2 linked regions of the Actinopolymorpha cephalotaxi genome follow. The protein of the gene in region 1 interacts with the protein of each later gene in a pairwise test. Links are inferred from orthologs where the notes say so. Each region holds a gene or a part of one and is shown in the gene's direction. Other genes may lie near its edges. The genes, in order: aceE and nth.

What was found.
Region 2: the proteins of aceE (region 1) and nth interact in binary tests that used the Escherichia coli proteins (3 or more experiments, as listed by UniProt). The link is inferred for Actinopolymorpha cephalotaxi from one-to-one orthologs.

What each region holds. Positions count from the first base shown.
Region 1 is NZ_JACBZA010000001.1:2,230,171-2,246,841, reverse strand. Bases 13,133-16,409 are described here. They hold aceE (pyruvate dehydrogenase (acetyl-transferring), homodimeric type), read left to right. Parts: upstream 13,133-13,443; coding sequence 13,444-16,209; downstream 16,210-16,409. Other genes in these bases: FHR37_RS09905 (PHP domain-containing protein), read right to left, coding at 16,355-16,409. Also shown: FHR37_RS09985 (sugar phosphate isomerase/epimerase family protein), read right to left, coding at 1-603; FHR37_RS09980 (Gfo/Idh/MocA family protein), read right to left, coding at 600-1,694; FHR37_RS09975 (sugar phosphate isomerase/epimerase family protein), read right to left, coding at 1,773-2,600; FHR37_RS09970 (LacI family DNA-binding transcriptional regulator), read left to right, coding at 2,812-3,933; FHR37_RS09965 (sugar phosphate isomerase/epimerase family protein), read left to right, coding at 4,060-4,887; uxaC (glucuronate isomerase), read left to right, coding at 4,960-6,375; FHR37_RS09955 (mannitol dehydrogenase family protein), read left to right, coding at 6,372-7,745; FHR37_RS09950 (hypothetical protein), read left to right, coding at 8,059-8,385; FHR37_RS09945 (Gfo/Idh/MocA family protein), read right to left, coding at 8,450-9,598; FHR37_RS09940 (helix-turn-helix transcriptional regulator), read right to left, coding at 9,703-10,749; FHR37_RS09935 (VOC family protein), read left to right, coding at 10,857-11,216; FHR37_RS09925 (peroxiredoxin), read right to left, coding at 11,392-11,922; FHR37_RS09920 (DUF3052 domain-containing protein), read right to left, coding at 12,059-12,490; FHR37_RS09915 (YjbQ family protein), read right to left, coding at 12,642-13,085; more of FHR37_RS09905, read right to left, coding at 16,410-16,671. UniProt on the Escherichia coli protein: Component of the pyruvate dehydrogenase (PDH) complex, that catalyzes the overall conversion of pyruvate to acetyl-CoA and CO(2).
Region 2 is NZ_JACBZA010000001.1:5,162,202-5,166,923, reverse strand. What follows is about bases 1-2,793. They hold nth (endonuclease III), read left to right. Parts: upstream 1-945; coding sequence 946-1,641; downstream 1,642-2,793. Other genes in these bases: FHR37_RS22920 (NUDIX hydrolase), read left to right, coding at 2,354-2,793; FHR37_RS22925 (TlpA family protein disulfide reductase), read left to right, coding at 1,638-2,357; FHR37_RS22935 (Crp/Fnr family transcriptional regulator), read right to left, coding at 1-658. In the rest of the region: more of FHR37_RS22920, read left to right, coding at 2,794-3,061; FHR37_RS22915 (MarP family serine protease), read left to right, coding at 3,067-4,251; FHR37_RS22910 (alpha/beta fold hydrolase), read right to left, coding at 4,269-4,722. UniProt on the Escherichia coli protein: DNA repair enzyme that has both DNA N-glycosylase activity and AP-lyase activity. The DNA N-glycosylase activity releases various damaged pyrimidines from DNA by cleaving the N-glycosidic bond, leaving an AP (apurinic/apyrimidinic) site.

The sequences.
Region 1 (16,671 bases):
GATCTCCAGGCTCCACGGGTCGTACTCGTACCCCTCCTGGAGCATGTTGCCGATGTCGTGGATGACGCCGACGTGGCGTGGGTCGAAGCCCTCCACGAAGCGTGCCGCCGACGAGGCGCTGGACGTCAGCGACTGGTGGTGCAGCTCGATCAGCGCCTTCACGCCGTACTGCTCGGCGAGTTCGGCGACCCGGCGATACTCCTTGCGCCGTTGGGCGAACGCCGCGTTGTAGCCCTCCGGCCCGGGCTTGCCGACCGGCACCCGCATCTGCCTGACTCCGAGCTCCGCCGCGCCGCGCATCAGGCGTTCGACGTCCTCGATCTCGTCACAGCGGGCGTACGCGCCGAGCGACGGGATGCCTAGGCCGGCCTTCTCGGTGATCTCCCTGATCCGGGGTACGTCCTCGGTGAACGTCGACAGCGGCCAGGTGCACCTGTTGCCGACCCAGAAGCTCGAGGCGCCCGCCGGCGGCTGCTGGTCGACGATCCGCCACTCGACCCCGTCCCAGCCCTGCTCGGCGAGCTTGCCGACCGCCTCCTCCGGAGTCCACTCGGGCAGGCTCGCGGTGAAGACGGCGAACTTGAACGAACCGGCTGCGCTCATCGGGTCAGCTCCTCGATCCGGATCGGCCCCTTCGTCCGCGCGGACTCGTAGATCCCGCGGATCAGGGCGAGCGTCTTGGTGCCCTCGGCGACGGTGACCAGCGGCGGGCGCTTGTCGTCCAGCGCGTCGAGGAAGTCCACGAACTGGGTGGTGTGCGACGTCGCCGTCAGCCCCGCCACCGTGGGCTCCTCGTCCTTCTTCTCCGCGGCGGGGGCGAACCCGGCGGCGGCCAGCGCGGCCTCCGCCTGGTTGGCCGAGGAGCCGGCGCCGTAGGCGTAGTCCTCGTCGCTGTCACCGGCGGAGTGGTAGTAGGTGAGCTTGGTGGCGTCGATGACCGCCGAACCCTGGTCACCGTGCACGTGCACCTTGGTGGTGAGGCCCGGGTAGGCCGCCGTCGTGCCGTGCACGACACCGAGCGCGCCGCTGGCGAACCGCACGGTGGCGACCGCGGTGTCCTCGACCTCGATCCGCTCGTGCGCGAGGCAGTCCGCCCAGGCGTACACCTCGACCGGCTCACCGAGGAACCACGTCATCAGGTCGATGGTGTGGATGCCCTGGTTCATCAGGGCGCCGCCGCCGTCCAGCTCCCAGGTGCCGCGCCAGTCGCCGGAGTCGTAGTAGCTCTGGCTGCGCCACCACGACATGATCGCGTTGCCGGAGGTGATCCGGCCGAACTTCCCCTGCCGTACGGCCTGGTGCACGACCTGGCTGGCCGGGTCGTACCTGTGCTGGCTCACCACCATCGCGGTCCGATCCGACCGCTTCTCCGCCTCCAGGACCCGCTTGGCGGCGTCCAGGGTGATGTCCAGCGGCTTCTCGATGATGACGTGCTTGCCGGCGTCCAGGGCCGCCACCGCCCCGTCGGCGTGCAGGCCGCTCGGGGTGGCGATCGTCACCACGTCCACGTCGGAACGGCCCAGCACCTCCTCGATGGAGTTCGCCGCGTCGACACCGTGCTGGCTGGCCAGCTCCTGCGCACGCTCGGGCACGACGTCGGCCACCACGGCCAACTCGGCCCTCGGCTGCAGCGACTGGATGGTCTGGGCGTGGGTGCGGCCGATCACGCCGGCGCCGATCACTGCGAATCGCATCTGTGCCCCTTCTGTCGAGCTTCGTGTCGCGCTCTGCTGGGTCTGGTGTCTGGCTGGTCTGGCTGGGGACTGGTCGATCTAGTGGTACGCGATGCCCTCGGCGTCGAGGATCCCGGTGAACGCCCGGGTCGCCGTGCCGAACAGCTCGGGGCCGGAGAACCCACCGGACTCACCCATGTAGGCGAGGTGCGGCTCCATCGAGAAGTAACTGTCGAATCCGTCCGCCTTCAGCGCGCGGACCGTCTCCGGGATCTGCCCGTCGCCCTCGCCGGCGGGGACCACCCGGCCCTCGGCCGCCACCGCGTCCTTGATCTGCAGGTAGTCGATGTAGGGCCGCAGGTCGGCGAAGCCGTCGGTGAACGGCGCCACGTCGCACAGGACGAAGTTGGCCGGGTCCCAGACCAGGCGCAGCTTGTCCGAGCCGACCGACTCCACGATGTCCAGGCAGCGGGACGGGACGTCGCCGTAGATCTTGCGTTCGTTCTCGTGGGCGAGGATGACGTCCTGGTCGCCCACCCGGTCCGCCAGCGCCGACATCCGCCGCAGCACCTCGTCGCGGTGCTTGGCGGGGTCCTCGCCGTCGGGCATCCAGAACGAGAAGATTCGGATGTACGGCGCCTGCAGCTCCTTCGCCACCCACAGCGCCCGGTCGAACCGCGCGAGGTGCTCGTCGAAGTCGTCGTGGATGCCGACCTTGCCGATCGGCGAACCGACCGCGGACAGCCCGATGCCGTACTGCGCGAGGATCCGCTTCAGCTCACCGACCTGGTCGTCGTCGAGGTCGAGGACGTTGGTGCCCCAGGCGCTGCGGAACTCGACATACCGGATGCCGAGCTCGTTCAGCGTGCGGAACTGCACGTGCGGGTCGGGGTCGATCTCGTCGGCGAATCCGGAGAGGGTCCACATCGTTGGCACGTGCTCCTCGGTCTGGTCGGGCGGTGCGGGTCGTACCTGCCGGTCGGGTGAACGGACAGCCGGTGAGCGGGCGCCCACGCTTTGCGGCACGGCACACGACCGGTTGTGGCAACTATGGCAACCGGTTGCCAAACTTTGTCAAGAGGGGTGAGACTAGGCCGTCCGACAACGGCAGCCGTCGCGAGGTGGAGGGAGCGACCTGGTGAGTGACCGGACGCCGACGATCCACGACGTGGCCGCCCGCTGCGGGGTGAACGCCTCCACGGTGTCGCGGGCCTTCACCCGGCCCGAGCGGGTCAGCCCGACCACCCGGGACCGGATCCTCGCGACCGCCGCGGAGATGGGCTACCGGCCCAACGCCATCGCCCGGGCGCTGCCGTCGGGGCGCACCCGCACCCTCGGGCTGCTGGTCCCCGACATCACCAACCCGTTCTTCCTCGACCTGATCCGCGGCGCCGAACGCGCCGCGACGGCGGCCGGCTACACGCTGGTGCTGGCCGACACCGAGGAGACCAGCCAGCAGGAGACGACCGTGGTCGAGCGCCTCACCGGCGCCGTGGACGGGTTCGTGCTGGCCTCCTCCCGGGCTTCGGACGAGCGGCTGCGGGAGATCCACGCGAAGACCCGGGTCGTGGTGGTCAACCGCCGGGTCCGGCCGCTGCCGGGCGTCCTGATCGACAGCGCCCACGGCACCCGGCAGGCCGCCGAGCACCTTGCCTCGCTCGGCCACCGGCGGATCGCCTACCTCGCCGGCCCGCGCGCCTCCTGGTCCGACGCCCGCCGGTGGCGAACGCTGCAGGCGGTGGCCCGTCACCGCGACCTCGAGGTGGTCCGGATCGGCCCGCTCGCCCCCACGGTCGACGCCGGGATGGCCGCCGCGGACTCCGCGGTGCTGGACGACGTGACGGCCGTGGTGACGTTCAACGACCTGCTCGCCATCGGGGTGCTCCGCCGGCTGCGCGACAGGGGCATCGACGTACCCGGGCAGATCAGCGTGGTCGGCTGCGACGACATCTTCGGCGCCGACTTCTGCCACCCGTCCCTGACGACGCTGGCCGCGCCGATCGAGTCCGCCGGCCGGTCCGCGGTCGACCTCCTGCTGGGCCTGCTCGCGTCCGACCGGCCGCGCCCGGGTGACGCCCAGGGCGCGGAGGGCGGAGAGGGCGCCGAGGGCGCCGGGGCCGGCGAGGACGTCGTACTCCCCACCAGGCTGACGATCCGGGAGAGCACCGGCCCGGCACCGGGTCGCGCACGCGGCCGGTCCCCGCGCCAGCGGGCGGCCACCGACCGGCGTACCGCCAGGGCGGTGGGCGCCACCGGCTGACCCCGCACATTTGGCAGGCCAACCCCAAAGACCAACCCCAAAGACCAACCCGGCAAGCAGTCCCGGCAGGCAACGCAGCAAGGCATCCAGCTCGACGACCACACCCACCACCGGAAGGTGTACGTGATGAAACTCAGCTTCAGCACGCTCGGTTGTCCGAACTACACCCTGGACCAGGTTCTCTCCACCGCGACCGGCAACGGCTACGACGGTGTCGAACTCCGCTTCCTGCGCGGCGAGGTCGGCCTGCACGAGCTGGAGGAGTTCTCCGCCGAGGGCCTGCCCCGCACGAGGGCGAGGTTCGAGCAGGCCGGGGTGGAGCTCGCCTGCCTGGACACGAGTGTCCGGTTCACCTCGCCCGACAAGGACGAACGCGCCCGCCAGCTGGAGTCGGCCCGCACCTACGCCCGGATCGCCGCCGGGCTCGGCTCGAAGTACATCCGGGTCTTCGGCGGCACCGTGCCCGACGAGGGCCCGGAGCTTACGGAGACCACCAAACGGATCGCCGAGGGGCTCGCCGAGGCGGCCGCCGCCACCCGCGCGGAGGGCGTCACCGCGGTACTGGAGACCCACGACAGCTTCTGCACCTCCGCCCAGGTCGGCGAGCTCCTGTCGTACGCACCGAACGACGACCTCGGCATCCTGTGGGACGTCCTGCACTCCTACCGCAACGGCGAGCCGCTGGAGCAGACCTGGCAGGCGCTGGGCGAGCGGATCCGGCACGTGCACCTGAAGGACTCCGGGGCCTACTCCCCCACCGACTTCGACTTCCGGCTCACCGGCGAGGGCACCATGCCGATCGGTGAGTTCGTCGGGCTGCTGGACCGGGAGGGCTACACCGGCTACCTGAGCTTCGAGTGGGAGAAGGCCTGGCACCCCGAGATCGAGGAGCCGGAGGTCGCGATCCCGCAGTACGCGGAGTACATGCGCAAGCTCGTCCCGGCCGCGAGCTGACCCCACCGAACACTTGAAGCACCAGTAGCCCCCGAAGCCCCCACCCCGGGCGAACCACGAAGAAGGGACCGGATGACCGACATCGAACTCCACCCGGACCGGCTGTTCCCGACCGACCCGAGCGTGCGGTCCATCGCCCGCCGGCTGTACGACGAGGTGGCCGGGCTGCCGATCATCTCCCCGCACGGCCACGTCGACCCGGCGATCCTTGCCGAGGACCAGCCGTTCGGCGACCCGGCCAACCTGCTCGTCGTACCCGACCACTACGTCACCCGGCTGCTGCACGCGCACGGGGTGTCGTTCGACAGCCTCGGCGTCCCGCCCGGCGCGCCGAAGGGCGACGCCTCGCCCCGGGAGATCTGGCGGACGTTCTGCTCGCACTGGTGGGCGTTCCGCGGCACTCCTTCGCGTTACTGGCTGGAGGCGGAGCTGGTGGACGTGTTCGGCGTGCGCCTGCGGCCCTCCGCCGAGACCGCCGACGAGATCTTCGACCAGCTCAGCGAGCGGCTCGCCGCGCCGGAGTTCCGACCGCGGGCGCTGTACGAGCGGTTCGGGATCGAGGTCCTGGCCACCACCGACGACCCGGCCGACGACCTCGCCGCGCACCGGCAGCTCGCCGACGACGCGACGTGGAAGGGCCGGGTGGTCCCGACGTTCCGTCCCGACCCCTACCTCGAGCCCGCCCGGCCGGACTGGGCCGCGAGGGTGGCGAGACTGGGCGAGGTGACCGGTGAGGACACCACCGGGTACGCCGGCTACGTCGCCGCGCTGGAGCAGCGGCGGGCGTACTTCAAACGCAACGGCGCCACCGCGACCGACCACGGCCACGCCGACGCGGGCAGCGAGCCGCTGGAGCCGGCCGAGGCGACCCGCATCTACGCGGCCGCGCTCACCGGCGCCGCCACGGCGGAGGAGGCCACCGCGTTCCGCCGGCACATGTTCACCGAGATGGCCCGGATGGCGTCCGAGGACGGTCTGGTGATGCAGGTGCACCCGGGCGTGCTGCGCGACCACCACACCGGCACCTTCGACCGGTACGGCCGCGACGTGGGCGGCGACATCCCGATGACCACGGAGTACACCCGGTCGCTGCGGCCGCTGCTGCAGCGGTACGGCACCCACCCGAACTTCCGGATGGTGCTGTTCACCGTCGACGAGGACGTGTTCTCCCGCGAGATCGCGCCGCTGGCGGGCTTCTACCCGTCGGTGTTCGTCGGCGCGCCGTGGTGGTTCATCGACACCCCGGACGCCATCCGGAGGTTCCGCGACGCGGTCACCGACTCGGTCGGCTTCCACAAGACGGCCGGCTTCGTCGACGACACCCGCGCCTACTGCTCGATCCCGGTACGCCACGACATGGCCCGCCGGCTCGACTGCGGGTACCTCGCCCGACTGGTCGCCGAGCACCGGTTGCCCGAGGACGAGGCGGCCGACACCGCCGCCGACCTCGCGTACCGGCTGCCCGCCTCGACCTTCCGCGTCGCATGAGGGGGCTGACGAGGGCGCAGGCCGGTGCCGGCGGCCCGGCTCCGGTCCGGGTCGTGCACCTCGGCCTCGGCGCGTTCTTCCGCGCGCACCAGGCGTGGTACACCCACGTGGCCAACACCGCCGACGGGACCGAGCCGGCCGGCATCGCGGCGTTCACCGGCCGGCGGCCCGACGCCGCCCGGCCGCTCGCGGACCAGGACGGGCTCTACCACCTGCTGGTCCGCGACCGCGACGGCGACCGGACCGAGCTGGTCACCAGCCTGTCCGGGGCGTACGACGGCGCCGACGCGAAGCTGCGGGACGGTGCGCTCGCCGACCCGGCCGTCGGCACGGTCACCCTCACCATCACCGAGGCCGGCTACCTGCGGGCCGCCGACGGCGCGCCCGACCTGGCCGACCCGCGGCTGGCCGGCGACGTGGAGCGGCTGCGCGCCGGTGACTCCGCGGTGTCCACGGCACCGGGCCGGCTGCTGTCCGGCCTGGCCGCGCGCCGGGCGGCCGACGCCGGCCCGCTCGCCGTCGTACCCTGCGACAACCTGGTCGACAACGGCGCCACGATCGCCCGGGTGCTCACCGGGGTCGCGGACGCCGTCGATGCGGACCTCGCCGCGTGGGTACGCGCGAACGTGTCGTTCGTCTCCACCACCATCGACCGGATCACCCCCGCGACGACGCCGGAGGACCGCGAGGTCGTCGCCTCCCTGAGCGGGTTCTCCGATCAGGCGCCGGTGGTGACCGAGCCGTTCACCGAGTGGGTGCTGGCCGGGGACTTCCCGGCCGGTCGGCCCGCCTGGGAGCACGCGGGCGCGCGGTTCGTCGACGACGTACGGCCGTTCGAGCAGCGCAAGCTGTGGTTGCTCAACGGCGCGCACTCCCTGCTGGCGTACGCGGGTCCGACCCGGGGCCACGAGACCGTGGCGGAGGCGATCGGCGACCCGGTGTGCCGGGGCTGGGTGGACGCCTGGTGGGACGCGGCGGCGCGGCACCTGGCGCTGGACGCGGCGGACATCGCGAAGTACCGCGCCGACCTGCTGGAACGGTTCGCCAACCCGCGCATCCGGCACGCGCTGGCGCAGATCGCGATGGACGGCTCGCAGAAGCTGCCGATCCGGGTGCTGCCGGTGCTGACCCGCGAACGCGCGGACGGCGTGCTCCCCGAGGGCGGGGTGGTCGCCCTGGCCGGGTGGCTGGCCCACCTGCGGGACGGGACGCGCGTACGCGACCCGCGCGCCGAGGAACTCGCCGGCCTGGCCGGTGGCCCGGTGGACGACGTCGTGCCCCGGGTGCTCGCCGTCCTCGACCCGGCACTGGCCGACGACGCCGAACTGGTGGCCGGCGTACGCCGGACGCTCACCGAGCTGACCGGCTGACCGGCTGAGCCCGGCCCGGGACAGGTCGGGGCCGGCGGCCGGCCGGCGCGACAAGCTGCATCACGGAAGCGGGACCGTCCGAGTGGGCGGTCCCGCTTCCGCGTCCGCGGACCGCGTCCGTGGACCCAAACTGGCCGGGCGGGGACGGGACCGATTGGGCGCGTTTCATCCTGGGTAGGGCACTACGGCAGGTGCATGCCTGCAACATTTCCGTCGGCGTTGCCCCAGCCCCTGGCGATCCCGCGTCGTCGTCGACCGAACCCGTCCCACGGCGGGACCCGGCGGCGACGGAGACCTACCAGGAGCCCGGCACATGACCTCCTTGCCTCCCCTCGTCCGCGAACCCGCCACGGCCGACGAGCCCAGCGAGCCCGGTGCGCCCGACACGGCCGCATCGGCGGATTCCGCACGTCCGGAGCCCCCGCACGAACCCGGCATGGGCCCGGCAGCGCTCGCCATCCGGGTGCCCCCGTCGCCACTGGACCCGGGACGGCACCGGATGCCGCACTCGGCCGTACGCCCTCCCGCGGTGGCACTCGTCTCCGGCCTGCTCTACCTGCTCACCGCCGGGAGGCTGGCGAGGTTCCGCGCCCGCGGCGCCCGGGTCCTGGTATCCGCCGACGGCGGCGGCGCGAGCTGAGTCGCCCGCGGCACCTCGACTCGAAGACCGAGCCAGGTTCGAGCCCGGACAGCATCACGCGGCATCAGAAGGTCGTCGTCAGCTCCAGCGCGCGGCCGGCCCGGGCGGACTCGGCGACCTTCAGCATGATCTCCAGCGCGTGCCGGCCGTGTTCGGCGCTGAGCGTGGGCCGCTCCCCTGTCCGTACGCAGTCCGCGAGGTGCTCGACGACCACCGCGCGGTGCAGCAGGTCGTGCCGCGCCTGGCTCGCCCGTAGGTGTCCCCAGCCGGCCGGCCGCACCCAGCCGTCCATGCCGGGCAGCGCGTCCACGCGGTAGACCTCCAGCGGCGAGTCGCCGCCGCGGCCGTCCTCGATGTTCAGCGTTCCCCGGCGGCCGAAGATCTCGATCTTGGGGCTCCTCGCCGCCTGGACGTTGAAGGTGCCGTCGACGACCGCGAACGTCGCGCCGCCGAAGTCCAGCATGAACAACGTGTTGTCGTCGGTGGTGACGTCCACGACCGTCCCCCCGAACGGGCCGGCGCCACGCACCGTCCGGGTGGGCTCTGTGATGCCGGAGAACGCCACCACCCGCTTCGCCGGGCCGAGCAGCGCGGTGATCTCGTGGATGCCGTACACGCCCATGTCCAGCAACGGACCCGAACCCTGTTGGTAGAACCAGCTCGGGTCGGTGGGCCAGCCGTGCGGGCCGCCGCCCGGGCCGGCGTGGGAGCTGCGCACCCGGGCGAACGCCACCTTCCCGATCGCGTCCAGGTCGAGCAGCCGGCGCGCCTCCTGGTAGGTGGGGAACAACGCGTCCGGGGGCGCGCACACCACGGTCAGGTTGCCGGCGGCGGCGAGCTCGATCATCTCGTCCGCCTCGTCCATGGTGTTGGCCAGCGGCTTCTCGGTGGCCAGGTGTTTGCCGGCGCGCAGAATCGCCAGCGACGTCGCGCCGTGGAACCCGATCGGCGTCAGGTTGACCACCGCGTCCAGGTCCGCGTGCTCCAGCATCGCCTCCAGGCTGGAGTAGGCGGCGGGGACGCCGAACTCCTTGGCCACCGCCTCGGCCCGCTCGACCACCACGTCGGCGACCGCCGCGACGGTCACCTTCTCGGTGATCCACCGCATGTTCGGGAGTACGCCCACCGCGGTGGTCGCGATCATCCCCGTGCCCAGGACGCCCACCCGCAGGGGCTCCTGACCGCCTTCGGTTCTGGTGTCCGACGTCGTCATCCCCGACCTCCCCGGTCCGCGCGATCTCTCCTCGCCAACGTCGCAGACTTCTCGCGAGGGGTGGGGGCGGTGTGCCGGAGACGGCCAGCCGGGACCGCGACCAGTCAGCCGCTGTCGTTCTGGTTCTCGTTCTGGTTCCGGTGCCGCCGGGCGATCACCTCGCCCAGGTTCGCGATCAGCCGGCGGGCCTGCGGCGGGTGCACGACCTCGATGTGGTCGCTGAACTGCAGCAGCTGGCGTACTCCGTCGAGCTGGTCGTACCCGACGGTGATCCGGACGCTTTCCGGGTCGTCCGTCGCCTCGACGGACCGCAGTCTGCTGCCGAGGATCCGGCGGGCGATGTCCTCGCGGTCGGCGTCCAGCACAGCGGTGACGATCACCTCGTGCCGGTCCTCGAGTGCGGCGGCGAGGTGGCGGGTGACGTCGGCGAGGCCGGCGCCGGGGCGGAGGCGGCGGTCCTCCTCGAGCACGGTCCAGGAGGCCAGCCGGGCGAGGGCGAACATCCGCGGCCGTCGACTGACGTCGGCGACGAGGTACCAGCTTCCGCCGCGCGCGGCCACGCCGTACGGGTCGACGACGCGGTCCCGTGCGGCGCGCTCGCCACTGGACCGGTAGGAGATCCGCAACCGGCGGCCGCGCCGCAGGTCCTCGATCAGCGCCGCGAGGCCGGCGGGCTGAGGCGGCGCGAACCAGGCGGCGTGGTCGATCGCGACGACCTCGGTCAGCGCCAGCGGAAGCTCGCCCCGGCCCTGGTTCGTACGCCGGGTCCTGTGGGCCGTGAGCTTCAGGGCGGCGCTGCGGGCCGCCGCGTCGACGCCGAGCTGCCGGGCCCGGGTGACGTCCACGCCGATCACCTGCAGCACTTCGGTCTCGGTCGGGGTCAGCCGGCCGACGTCGAGGTCCTCGCCCGGAAGCAGGGTGATGCCGCCGTAGCGACCTCGCTCGGCCACGACCGGCACGTCCGCCGCGGCCAGCGCGTCCACGTCGCGCAGGATCGTCCGCCTGGAGACGCCGAACTGGCCGGCGAGCTCGTCGGCGGTCAGCTGCCTGCTCGCCCGCAGGGCGACGAGGATCGCGAGCAACCGCTGCGGCCGATCCATCCCACCGCCCATCCGGCACGCCGATCCGGCAGGCCGGTCGAATGGCGACATGGACTGTCACCTATTGGTGCGAGTCTAGCCGTACGTGCTCGCGAGCCCGAGCATCCCGATCCATTCGGAAGCAACGCGAAGTAGCCCGAACGAAGGAGGACGGCGGCATGAGCGCACCGAACCTGTTCCTGATCTACGTCACCGACGTCGAGCGATCGACCCGGTTCTACTCCGACCTGTTCGGGATCGAGCCGATCCTCACCACCCCGCGTTACGTGCCGTTCGAGGTCGCGCCCGGAGTGCTGTTCGCGCTGTGGAGTGGGCGCGCCGACACCGTGACGCCCTCCGCGCCGCGCTCGTCCGAGGTCGGCCTGATGATTCCGGCCGCCAGGGTGGAGGACACCTACACCACCTGGTCCGCCCAGGGGGTCACCGTTGTCGAGAAGCCGCACGACGAGGTGTTCGGTCGCACGTTCGTCATCGCCGACCCGGACGGCAACCTCGTCCGGGTCTCCCCACTCGACTGAGCGGTCCGAGCGGTCCGAGCGGTGAGAACGACAAGTGGGGCCGGACGGGATCGAACCGCCGACACTCGCGGTGTAAACGCGATGCTCTACCACTGAGCTACGACCCCCGGGTCGAGGCGAAAGATTACCCGGTCCGGCGATCAGGCCCGCACCAGGGCATCCCGTGACCGCGTGCCTACAGCCGCTCCAGGGCGGTGAGGTAGTCGTCGACCGCGCGGGCGTCCGGGATGGCGTTGACGACCTGCCAGCGGATCGTCCCGGTCCGGTCGATCACGAAGGTGCCGCGCAGCGCGCAGCCGCGGTCGGCGTCGAAGACGCCGTAGTCGCGGGCCACCGCGCCGTGCGGCCAGAAGTCCGACAGCAGCGGGAACGTCAGCGACTCGCGTTCGGCGAACACCCGGAGCGAGAACATCGAGTCGCAGGAGACGGCGAGCACCCGGGCGTCCAGGGACGCGAACCGCGGCTGGGCCTTCTGGAGCGCCTGCAGCTCACCGGTGCACACCCCGGTGAAGGCGAACGGGTAGAAGACCACGACGGCGTGCCCGGGCGCCCCGGCATCACCAGCGCCCCCGGTGACCCCGGTGCCCTCGGTGGCGGTCGGGTGGAGGAGGCGTACCTGCGTACCGTGCTGGTCGTTCAGCGTGAAGTCCGGCGCCCGCGTGCCGACCCCCGGCAGCCGCGGATCCTGCGTCGTGGCCGCGTCCACGGCACGTCCCTCCCGCTCCGGCCCTCTCGAGGTCCCGAAGCTCCTCGGTTACGCGTACGGCGTCCGCCGGCCGACCTACAGCCGGCGAACGCCGTCGCACGAACGAATCAGCCCGGCGAACAGCCCTGCCGGGTCCTCAGCGCTGCCGGGTCTTGGGTGTGGCCAGCCGGGTGCCGAGCCAGTCCGCCGCCACGGACTTGCTGGTCGTCGTGGACAGGCCCGCGGTGGGCGCCGACTCGGCGATGTCACTGGCCTCGACGTAGCCGTCCCGTCCGACCTTCGGTGTCAACAACCAGATGACGCCGCCGTCGGTGAGGTCGGGCTTGGTGTCGACCAGAGCGTCCACCAGATCGCCGTCGTCCTCCCGCCACCACAAGATGACCGCGTCGACCACCTCGTCGTAGTCCTCGTCCACGAGGTCGTTCCCGGTGTGCTCCTCGATCGCCCGGCGCAGGTCTTCGTCACAGTCTTCGTCCCAACCGAGCTCCTGCACCACCATGCCGGGCTGTAGGCCCAGCCGCTCTGCTGGCCCAGACTGGCCTTCGGCCTCGCCTGCGGTCGCGCTCACGAGTCCCGCCCTCCATTTCTCCGAAGTCTTCGTGTTACGTGTTGGCCGGTAGTCCAGCGTCCCGGCGCGTCGTACGCAAGTGCCCACGGAGTGTCGTACCCCGCGTCCACCCGTCGCGACTTGTCGCTCATACGGACAGTCTCGGGCAGTCTCAGCCCCGGAGCAGTGACAACCGGACCTTTCGCCGCGGATTGTCGCGGTTGGTGTCGACCAGGCACACGCGCTGCCAGGTGCCGAGCGCCAACCGACCGGCCACGACAGGAAGCGTTGCATACGGCGGAACGAACGCGGGCACCACGTGGTCGCGGCCGTGCCCGGGTGAACCGTGCCGGTGCCGCCAGCCGAAGTCCGGGGGCAGCACGGCGCCGAGCACCGCGAGCAGGTCGTCGTCGCTTCCGGAGCCGGTCTCGATCACGGCCACGCCGGCGGTCGCGTGCGGGACGAACACGTGCAGGATCCCGTCCCCACCGTCCCCGCCCCCGTCTCCGCGCTCGGCCCCCTCGAAGGCCGTCGCGAGGAACCGCTCGCACTCGTCGGTGAGGTCGTACACCACCTCGTCGGAGCCGGTGCGGACCTCCACGATCTCGCTGCGCATATCGGCCTTTCTGGGGAGGGAACGGTCCGAACGGGACAACCCGGGGTGACTGCCCACCGTCACGATGGTTTCCGGCATGGTGCCCGAGTCCGGAAACAGACCAGACACTGGTACCCGCCCGCGAGTGGGACGACGTAGGGTTGGCTCCCGGTTTCGCCCTGACGCCGCGGTGCGGGCTCGGGGTCGAGACCACGGGCCGCCACCATGGCCCGTGTCGGCGTTCGGCCCCCGGAAAGGCACGACCGGGACCGGGGACGACTCCTGTGCTCCCGCGAGAGACTATGAGAGTCAGGACGACGATGCACTACCTGGCACTACCTGGTGGGAGCACCCCCACACCCCCGAGAAAGGGATCGCCGTGGCTTCCGGAGCAGAGCGTAGGCCCATCATCACAGATGGACTTCCCACCCAGCTCCCCGACATCGATCCGGACGAGACCCGTGAATGGATCGACTCGCTCGACGCGGTGCTCGACGAGCGCGGCCAGGAGCGTGCGCGCTACCTGATGCTGCGCCTGCTGGAACGCGCGCGCGAGCGGCAGGTGGGCGTCCCCGCGTTGCGGAGCACCGACTACATCAACAGCATCCCGCCCGACCGTGAGCCGTGGTTCCCCGGCGACGAGCACGTGGAACGCCGCATCCGGGCCTACATCCGCTGGAACGCCGCGATCATGGTGTCGCGCGCCAACCGCAAGGGCCTGGAGGTCGGCGGCCACATCGCCACCTACCAGTCCGCGGCCAGCCTGTACGAGGTGGGCTTCAACCACTTCTTCCGCGGCAAGGACCACCCCGGTGGCGGCGACCAGATCTTCATCCAGGGGCACGCGTCCCCGGGCATCTACGCCCGCGCGTTCCTCGAGGGCAGGCTGAGCGAGGACCAGCTGAACGCCTTCCGCCAGGAGGTGTCGCAGGGCCCCGGCAACGGCCTGTCCAGCTACCCGCACCCGCGGCTGATGCCGAACTTCTGGGAGTTCCCCACCGTCTCGATGGGGCTCACCGCGGTCAACGCGATCTACCAGGCGAGGTTCAACCGCTACCTCCGCAACCGCGGCGTCAAGGACACCAGCAAGCAGCACGTGTGGGCGTTCCTCGGTGACGGCGAGATGAGCGAGCCGGAGTCCCTCGGCGCCATCGGTGTGGCGTCCCGGGAGGAGCTGGACAACCTCACGTTCGTCATCAACTGCAACCTCCAGCAGCTCGACGGTCCGGTACGCGGCAACGGCAAGGTGATCCAGGAGCTGGAGTCCTACTTCCGGGGCGCCGGCTGGAACGTCATCAAGGTCATCTGGGGCCGCGACTGGGACCCGCTGCTGGCCCAGGACGTCGACGGCGTGCTGGTCAACAAGATGAACACCACCCCGGACGGCCAGTTCCAGACTTTCTCGGTGGAGACCGGGGAGTACATCCGCGAGCACTTCTTCGGCGGCGACCGGCGGCTCGGCAAGATGGTCGAGGGGCTGTCCGACGACGAGCTGCGCAAGCTGTCGCGGGGCGGCCACGACTACCGCAAGGTCTACGCCGCGTTCAAGGCGGCGACCGAGCACGTCGGCCAGCCGACGGTCATCCTGGCGCACACCATCAAGGGCTGGACGATCGAGTCGCTGGAGGGCCGCAACGCGACCCACCAGATGAAGAAGCTCACCAAGGACGACGTCAAGAAGTTCCGGGACCGGCTGTATCTCCCGATCTCGGACAAGGAGATCGACGAGAACGACCTGCCGCCCTACTACCACCCGGGCAAGGACTCCGACGAGATCGCCTACATGCTCGAACGCCGCCGCCAGCTCGGCGGGCCGGCACCCGAGCGCCGGGTCAACCCCACGCCGCTGAAGCTGCCCGGCGACGCCGTGTACAGCGAGCTGCGCAAGGGATCGGGCAAGCAGCGGGTGGCCACCACGATGGCGTTCGTACGGCTGCTCAAGGACCTCATGCGCGACAAGGGCATCGGCGCGCGGTTCGTGCCGATCGCACCGGACGAGTTCCGCACGTTCGGCATGGACTCGATGTTCCCGACGGCGAAGATCTACGACCCGCACGGGCAGACGTACGAAGGTGTCGACCGCAAGCTGCTGTTGTCGTACAAGCAGTCGGAGAAGGGCCAGCTGCTGCACGAGGGCATCAGCGAGGCCGGGGCGATGGGCTCGGTGACGGCGGCGGGCACGGCGTACGCCACCCACGGCGAGCCGATGATCCCGGTCTACATCTTCTACTCGATGTTCGGGTTCCAGCGCACCGGCGACTTCATGTGGGCGCTCGGTGACCAGCTCGCCCGCGGCTTCCTGATCGGCGCCACCGCCGGGCGCACCACGCTCACCGGCGAGGGACTGCAGCACGCCGACGGGCACTCGCACCTGCTGGCCTCGACCAACCCGGCCTGTGTGGCCTACGACCCGGCGTTCGCGTTCGAGCTGTCCTACATCGTCAAGGACGCCCTGCGCCGGATGTACGGCTCCAGCGAGGAGCACCCGAACGGCGAGGACGTCTTCTACTACCTCACCGTCTACAACGAGCCGTCGGTGCAGCCGGCCGAGCCGGACGACGCCGACGTCGAGGGCATCCTGCGGGGCGTCCACCGCTACGCCGAGCACACCGGCGAGGTCGACGACCGCACGCCGCGCGCGCAGATCCTCGCCTCCGGCGTGGGCATGCCGTGGGCGCTGGACGCGCAGCGGATGCTGTCCCAGGACTGGGGCGTTGCCGCCGACGTGTGGTCGGTGACCTCGTGGAACGAGCTGCGCCGGGACGCGGTGGAGGCGGAGAAGTGGAACCTCCGCAACCCCGACGGCGAGCCGCGGGTGCCGTACGTCTCGCAGAAGCTGGCCGGTGCGGCCGGCCCGTTCGTGGCGGTCAGCGACTGGATGCGGGCGGTGCCCGACCAGATCTCGCGCTGGGTGCCCGGCGACTACACCTCGCTCGGCACCGACGGGTACGGCTTCGCCGACACCCGGCCGGCGGCGCGGAGGTTCTTCAACGTCGACGCCGCCTCGGTGGTCGTCGGCGTGCTGGCCGCGCTGGCGCGCCGCGGTGAGGTCAAGGCGTCGACCGTACGCGAGGCGGCCGACAGGTACGCCATCACCGACCCGACGGCGGTCGCCGACGTGGCCCAGGAAGGCGGCGACGCGTAGGGCCTCGCGGCTCCCGCGGTCTCCGAAAGGCTCCGACAACACGAAGGTCCCCGGCTGGTGAGCCGGGGACCTTCGTCGTTGTCGGCGCCGGTGCTGTCAACCCGGCGCTGTCAACCCGGCGCTGTCAACCTGGTGCTGTCAGCTGTCAACCCGTGCTTGACCTGGCGGCGCGGCGCCCGCGGCGTTCGCGGTTGCGGTGCAGCAGTTCGTCGGCCGGCAGCGTGTTGATCACCCGGTCGGCCGGGACCCCGCACTCCTGCGCGCGGGCGCAGCCGTAGGGCTGCCAGTCCAGCTGCCCGGGCGCGTGCGCGTCGGTGTCGATGGAGAACACACATCCCTGCTCGACCGCCTGCCGCAGCAGCCGGCGGGGTGGGTCCAGGCGTTCGGGCCGGGAGTTGATCTCGACCGCGACCCCGAACCTCCGGCAGGCCTCGAACACGATGTCGGCCTCGAACGACGACT
Region 2 (4,722 bases), 2.9 Mb from region 1 along the record:
TGAGCCGCTCCACGTCGAGGATGACCACCGCTCGCTGCTCCAGCCGGATCCAGCCCCGGTGCGCGAAGTCCGCCAGCGCCTTGTTGACGGTCTCCCGGGACGCGCCGACGAGCTGGGCGAGCTCCTCCTGCGTCAGGTCGTGGTGGACGTGGACGCCGCCGTCGGCGGGCCGGCCGAACCGCCTGGCCAGGTCGAGCAGCGCCTTGGCGACCCGCCCGGGTACGTCGGAGAACACCAGGTCGGCCACCGCCTCGTTGAGGCCGCGCAGCCGGGACGCGAGCTGGTGCAGGAGGTTGCGGGACACCTCCGGCCGCCCGGTCAGCCAGGTCATCAGCTGGTCCTGGCCCAGCACCAGCAGCGTGGTGTCGGTGACCGCCGTGACCGTGGAGGACCGCGGGCCCGGGTCGAAGACCGACAGCTCGCCGAACATCTGGCCGGGCCCGAGCACCGAGAGGAGGTTCTCCCGGCCATCTGCGGAGGTTCGGCCCATCTTGACCTTGCCGTCCATCACGACGTACAACTCGTCCCCGATGTCGCCCTCGTGGAAGAGCGCGTCGCCCCGGCGCAGGCGGATCTCGTGCATGGCGGCGCGCAGAGCCGTCGCCGCGGCGTCGTCCAGGCCCGCGAACAGCGGCGCTTGCCGCAGCACGTCGTTCACTCGGTGATCCTCCTCCGGGTCCGCGCCGTGCCGACCCGCGGTCTAGTGTGCCGCGCCACACCATGATCGCGGTAGCTAGGCCACGTAGGCTGACCCGCGTGACTCCACCCGCCGCGGGTTCGGCCCGCTCCACGACCCGTCCCGGGCGCGGCTCCGCGAGCGCCGCCGGTGCGCCGAAAACCTCCGCGGGCAAGGCCGACAAGACCGCCGAGAAGTCTGCCGAGAAGGCTGCGGGCTCGCCGGCGGCGAAGCCGGGCAAGGGCGCCGGCCGCCCCGAGGAGAGCCGGCTGGCGCTGGTCCGCCGGGCGCGGCGGATCAACCGGATCCTGGCCGAGACCTACCCCGACGCGCACTGCGAGCTGGACTTCACCGACGCGTTCCAGCTGCTGGTGGCCACGATCCTGTCCGCCCAGACCACCGACAAGCGGGTCAACCTGGTCACCCCGGGACTGTTCGCGAAATACCCGACCGCCGCCGACCTGGCCGCCGCCAACCCCGAGGACGTCGAGTCGATCATCCAGTCGACCGGGTTCTTCCGGGCCAAGACGAAGTCGATCATGGGGATGGCGCAGGCGCTGGTCGAGCGCTACTCCGGTGAGGTGCCGGGCAAGCTGAAGGACCTGGTCACCCTGCCCGGCGTGGGCCGTAAGACCGCCAACGTCGTCCTCGGCAACGCGTTCGGCGTGCCCGGCATCACCGTCGACACCCACTTCCAGCGGTTGTCCCGGCGGTTCGGCTGGACCACCGAGACCGACCCGGTGAAGATCGAGCACGCGGTCGGCGCGCTGATCGAGAAGCGCGAGTGGACCGACATGTCCCAGCGCCTCATCTGGCACGGCCGCCGCCGGTGTCACGCCCGCCGGCCGGCGTGTGGCGCCTGCCCGGTCGCGCCGCTGTGCCCCTCCTTCGGCGAGGGACCCACCGACGCCAAGACCGCGAACAAGCTGGTCCGTAGTGCCGCGGAGGCACTGGACACCCAATGAGGCACGGTGGCAGACGGACGGCGTACGCGGTCGCGGGTCTCACGCTCGCCCTGCTGAGTGCGGGCTGCGCGGGTATGCGCGGTCCGGACGCGCAGCAGCCGGCCGGGGTCGGCGAGCGGGTCACCGAGACGCAGACGCCCACGGACACCCCGGCCCCGGGCACGTCCACACGTCCGGAAGCAAAGCGGCTGGCGACGCTGCGCGCACGGGCCGGGATCGCGCCCTGCGCCGCGCTGACGGTCGGCCCGGGCGGGTCCGTGCACCAGGCACCGCCCGGCCCTCCCGGTGGCAAGCCGCTGCCCGACGTGACGCTGGCCTGCCTGGGCTCCGGGCAGTCGGTGCGCCTGAGCGACCTGAAGGGCGCCCCGACCGTGCTGAACATCTGGGCGCAGTGGTGCGGGCCGTGCCGGCAGGAGGCGCCGCACTTCCAGAAGCTGTATGCCGCGGCCGGCAACTCGCTGCGCGTCGTGGGCGTCGACTTCGCCGACCCGCGTCCCGAGCTCGCCCTCGCCTTCGCCCGCGACCGCGGCCTGCGCTACCCGCAGCTGGCCGACCCCGGCAAGCGGCTGCTGGCGCCGTTCGGCCTGCTCGCTGGCATCCCCGCGACCGTCTTCGTGGGAGCCGACGGCAAGGTCGTGCACGTGGCACACCGGCCGTACGAATCCGAGCAGGCGCTGCGCCAGGACGTACGGACCTACCTGGGAGTGAAGTTGTGAGGACCGACGCCCGCGCGGACCAGGAGCCGGTCGAGCTGCCGGCCTGGCTCGAACCCGTACGCGACGTCGCCCGTCGCGCCCGCCCCGGCGACTTCAGCCGGGCGCTCCCACCCGACGGCGGTGGGCGCGCCTCGGCCGTGCTGCTGCTGTTCGGCGAGGGCGTGCACGGCCCCGACCTGCTGCTGATCGAACGCGCCCACACCATGCGCTCCCACGCCGGCCAGCCGGCCTTCCCCGGTGGCGCCATCGACGCCACCGACGCGAGCCCGGTGGCCGCGGCACTGCGGGAGACCGTGGAGGAGACCGGTCTGGACCCGACCGGCGTCACGGTGTTCGGAACGCTGCCGGACCTCTACCTCCCGCCGTCCGGCTATCTCGTCACCCCGGTCCTCGGCTGGTGGCACGCACCCTCGCCGGTGCGCGTGGTCGACGTCGCGGAGGTGGCCTCGGTGCACCGCGTACCGCTGGAGACCCTGCTCGACCCCGCCAACCGGTTGTCCGTACGCCATCCGTCCGGCTTCGTCGGCCCGGCGTTCGCGGTGGCCGGCCTGGTGGTCTGGGGCTTCACCGGCGGGGTGCTCGACCGGTTGCTCGCCCTCGCCGGCTGGGAACGGCCCTGGGACGCCGGCCGGGTCGAGGACCTGCCCACCCATCTGGTCGAGCTCGGCGCCGCCCGGGCCACCGAGGACCGGAGGCCGTCGTGAACCTGATGGGACTGAACGCACTCGACCTCATCCTGATCGTCGCGGCGATCTGCTACGGCATCTCCGGCTACCGGCAGGGCTTCCTCATCGGAGCACTCGGCGTCGCCGGCCTGATCGGCGGCGGGGTGGCCGGCGCCTGGCTCGCGCCCATCGTCCTGGACAAGTACGAACCCGGCATGCGCGTCTCCCTGGTCGCGCTCGGCATCGTGCTGGCCGGCGCCTTCCTCGGCCAGGCGCTCGGCGCCGCGCTCGGTGCCGCCCTGCGCTCGCACGTGACCTGGCGCCCGGCGCACCTCGTCGACGCGACCGCGGGCGCCGCGCTCAGCGTCGCCGCGATGCTGGTGGTGGCCTGGATCCTCGGGTCCGCGGTCGCCAACGCCCGCTTCGGCGACATCTCCACGACCGTCCGCAGCTCCAAGGTGCTGGCGACCGTCGACGAGATCGTCCCGCCGTTCGGGTCGCAGGCGGTGCAGGCGTTCGGCCGGGTGGTCGACCCCAGCCTGTTCCCGCGCTACCTCGCGCCGTTCGAGGCCGAGCGGATCGCGCCCGCCCAGCCGCCGGCTGCCGGCGTACTGCGGGACCCCGACATCGTGCGCGCCGGCCGAAGCGTGGTGCGGGTGACCGGCGTGGCGCTGGAGTGCTCGCGGTCCCTGGAGGGGTCGGGGTTCGTGTACGCGCCGGGCCGCGTGATGACCAACGCTCACGTGGTCGCCGGGGTGTCGGCTCCCCGGGTGGAGACCCGCGAGGGCCGCCGCTACGACGCCCGGGTGGTGTCGTACGACCCCGAGCGGGACGTCGCGGTCCTCGCCGTACCCGACCTGCCGCTCGATCCGGTTCCGCTGGACGAGGGGGCCAAGCCCGGCGACGAGGGCGCGGTGCTCGGCTACCCCGGCAACGGCCCGTTCACCGCGGGTGCGGCCCGGGTGCGTTCGGAGCAGCCGCTGCGGGGCCCGGACATCTACGGCGACCAGCAGGTCACCCGCGACGTGTTCTCGCTGTACGCGAAGGTGCGGCCGGGCAACTCCGGCGGTCCGCTGATCTCACCCGAGGGCACCGCCACCGGGCTGGTCTTCGCCGCGTCGGTCGAGGACGGCTCGACGGGGTATGCCCTGACCGCGCAGGAGGTGGCCGGCAACGCCAGGGCCGGGGTGAACGCCACCGAACCGGTGTCGACCGGCGGCTGTTCCTGACGTACGTCCCCCGTTGCTCAGGCGTCGTCGAGCCAGGCCAGGAGTTCCTTGAGGAAGGCGTCCGGCGCCTCCTCGTGCGGGAAGTGACCCACGCCGTCCAGCAGCCGCCAGCGGTGGGTGCCGGCGACGTACTCCGCCGACCCCTCGGCGGTGGCGGGCAGGACCGACGGGTCGAGCATCCCGTGCACCTGCAGCACCCGCTGGGTGACGGGCTGCTTCATCCGGGCGACGAACCTGCGCCCGTCGGAGCGGAACGCCGCCCGCACCAGCCAGCGGTAGTACTCCAGCGCGCAGTGCGGCGCCGGCCACAGCTGCATCGCCGTGCGGTAACGCCTGGCCGCCTCGGGGTCGGGGAACGCCGAGCCGGGGGCGGACCACCGGCGCAGCAGGCGCTCGACGAGCGCGCCGTCGTCGGCGACGAGTTGGCGTTCGGGCAGCAGTGGGGTCTGGAACGACACGACGTGCCCGGCG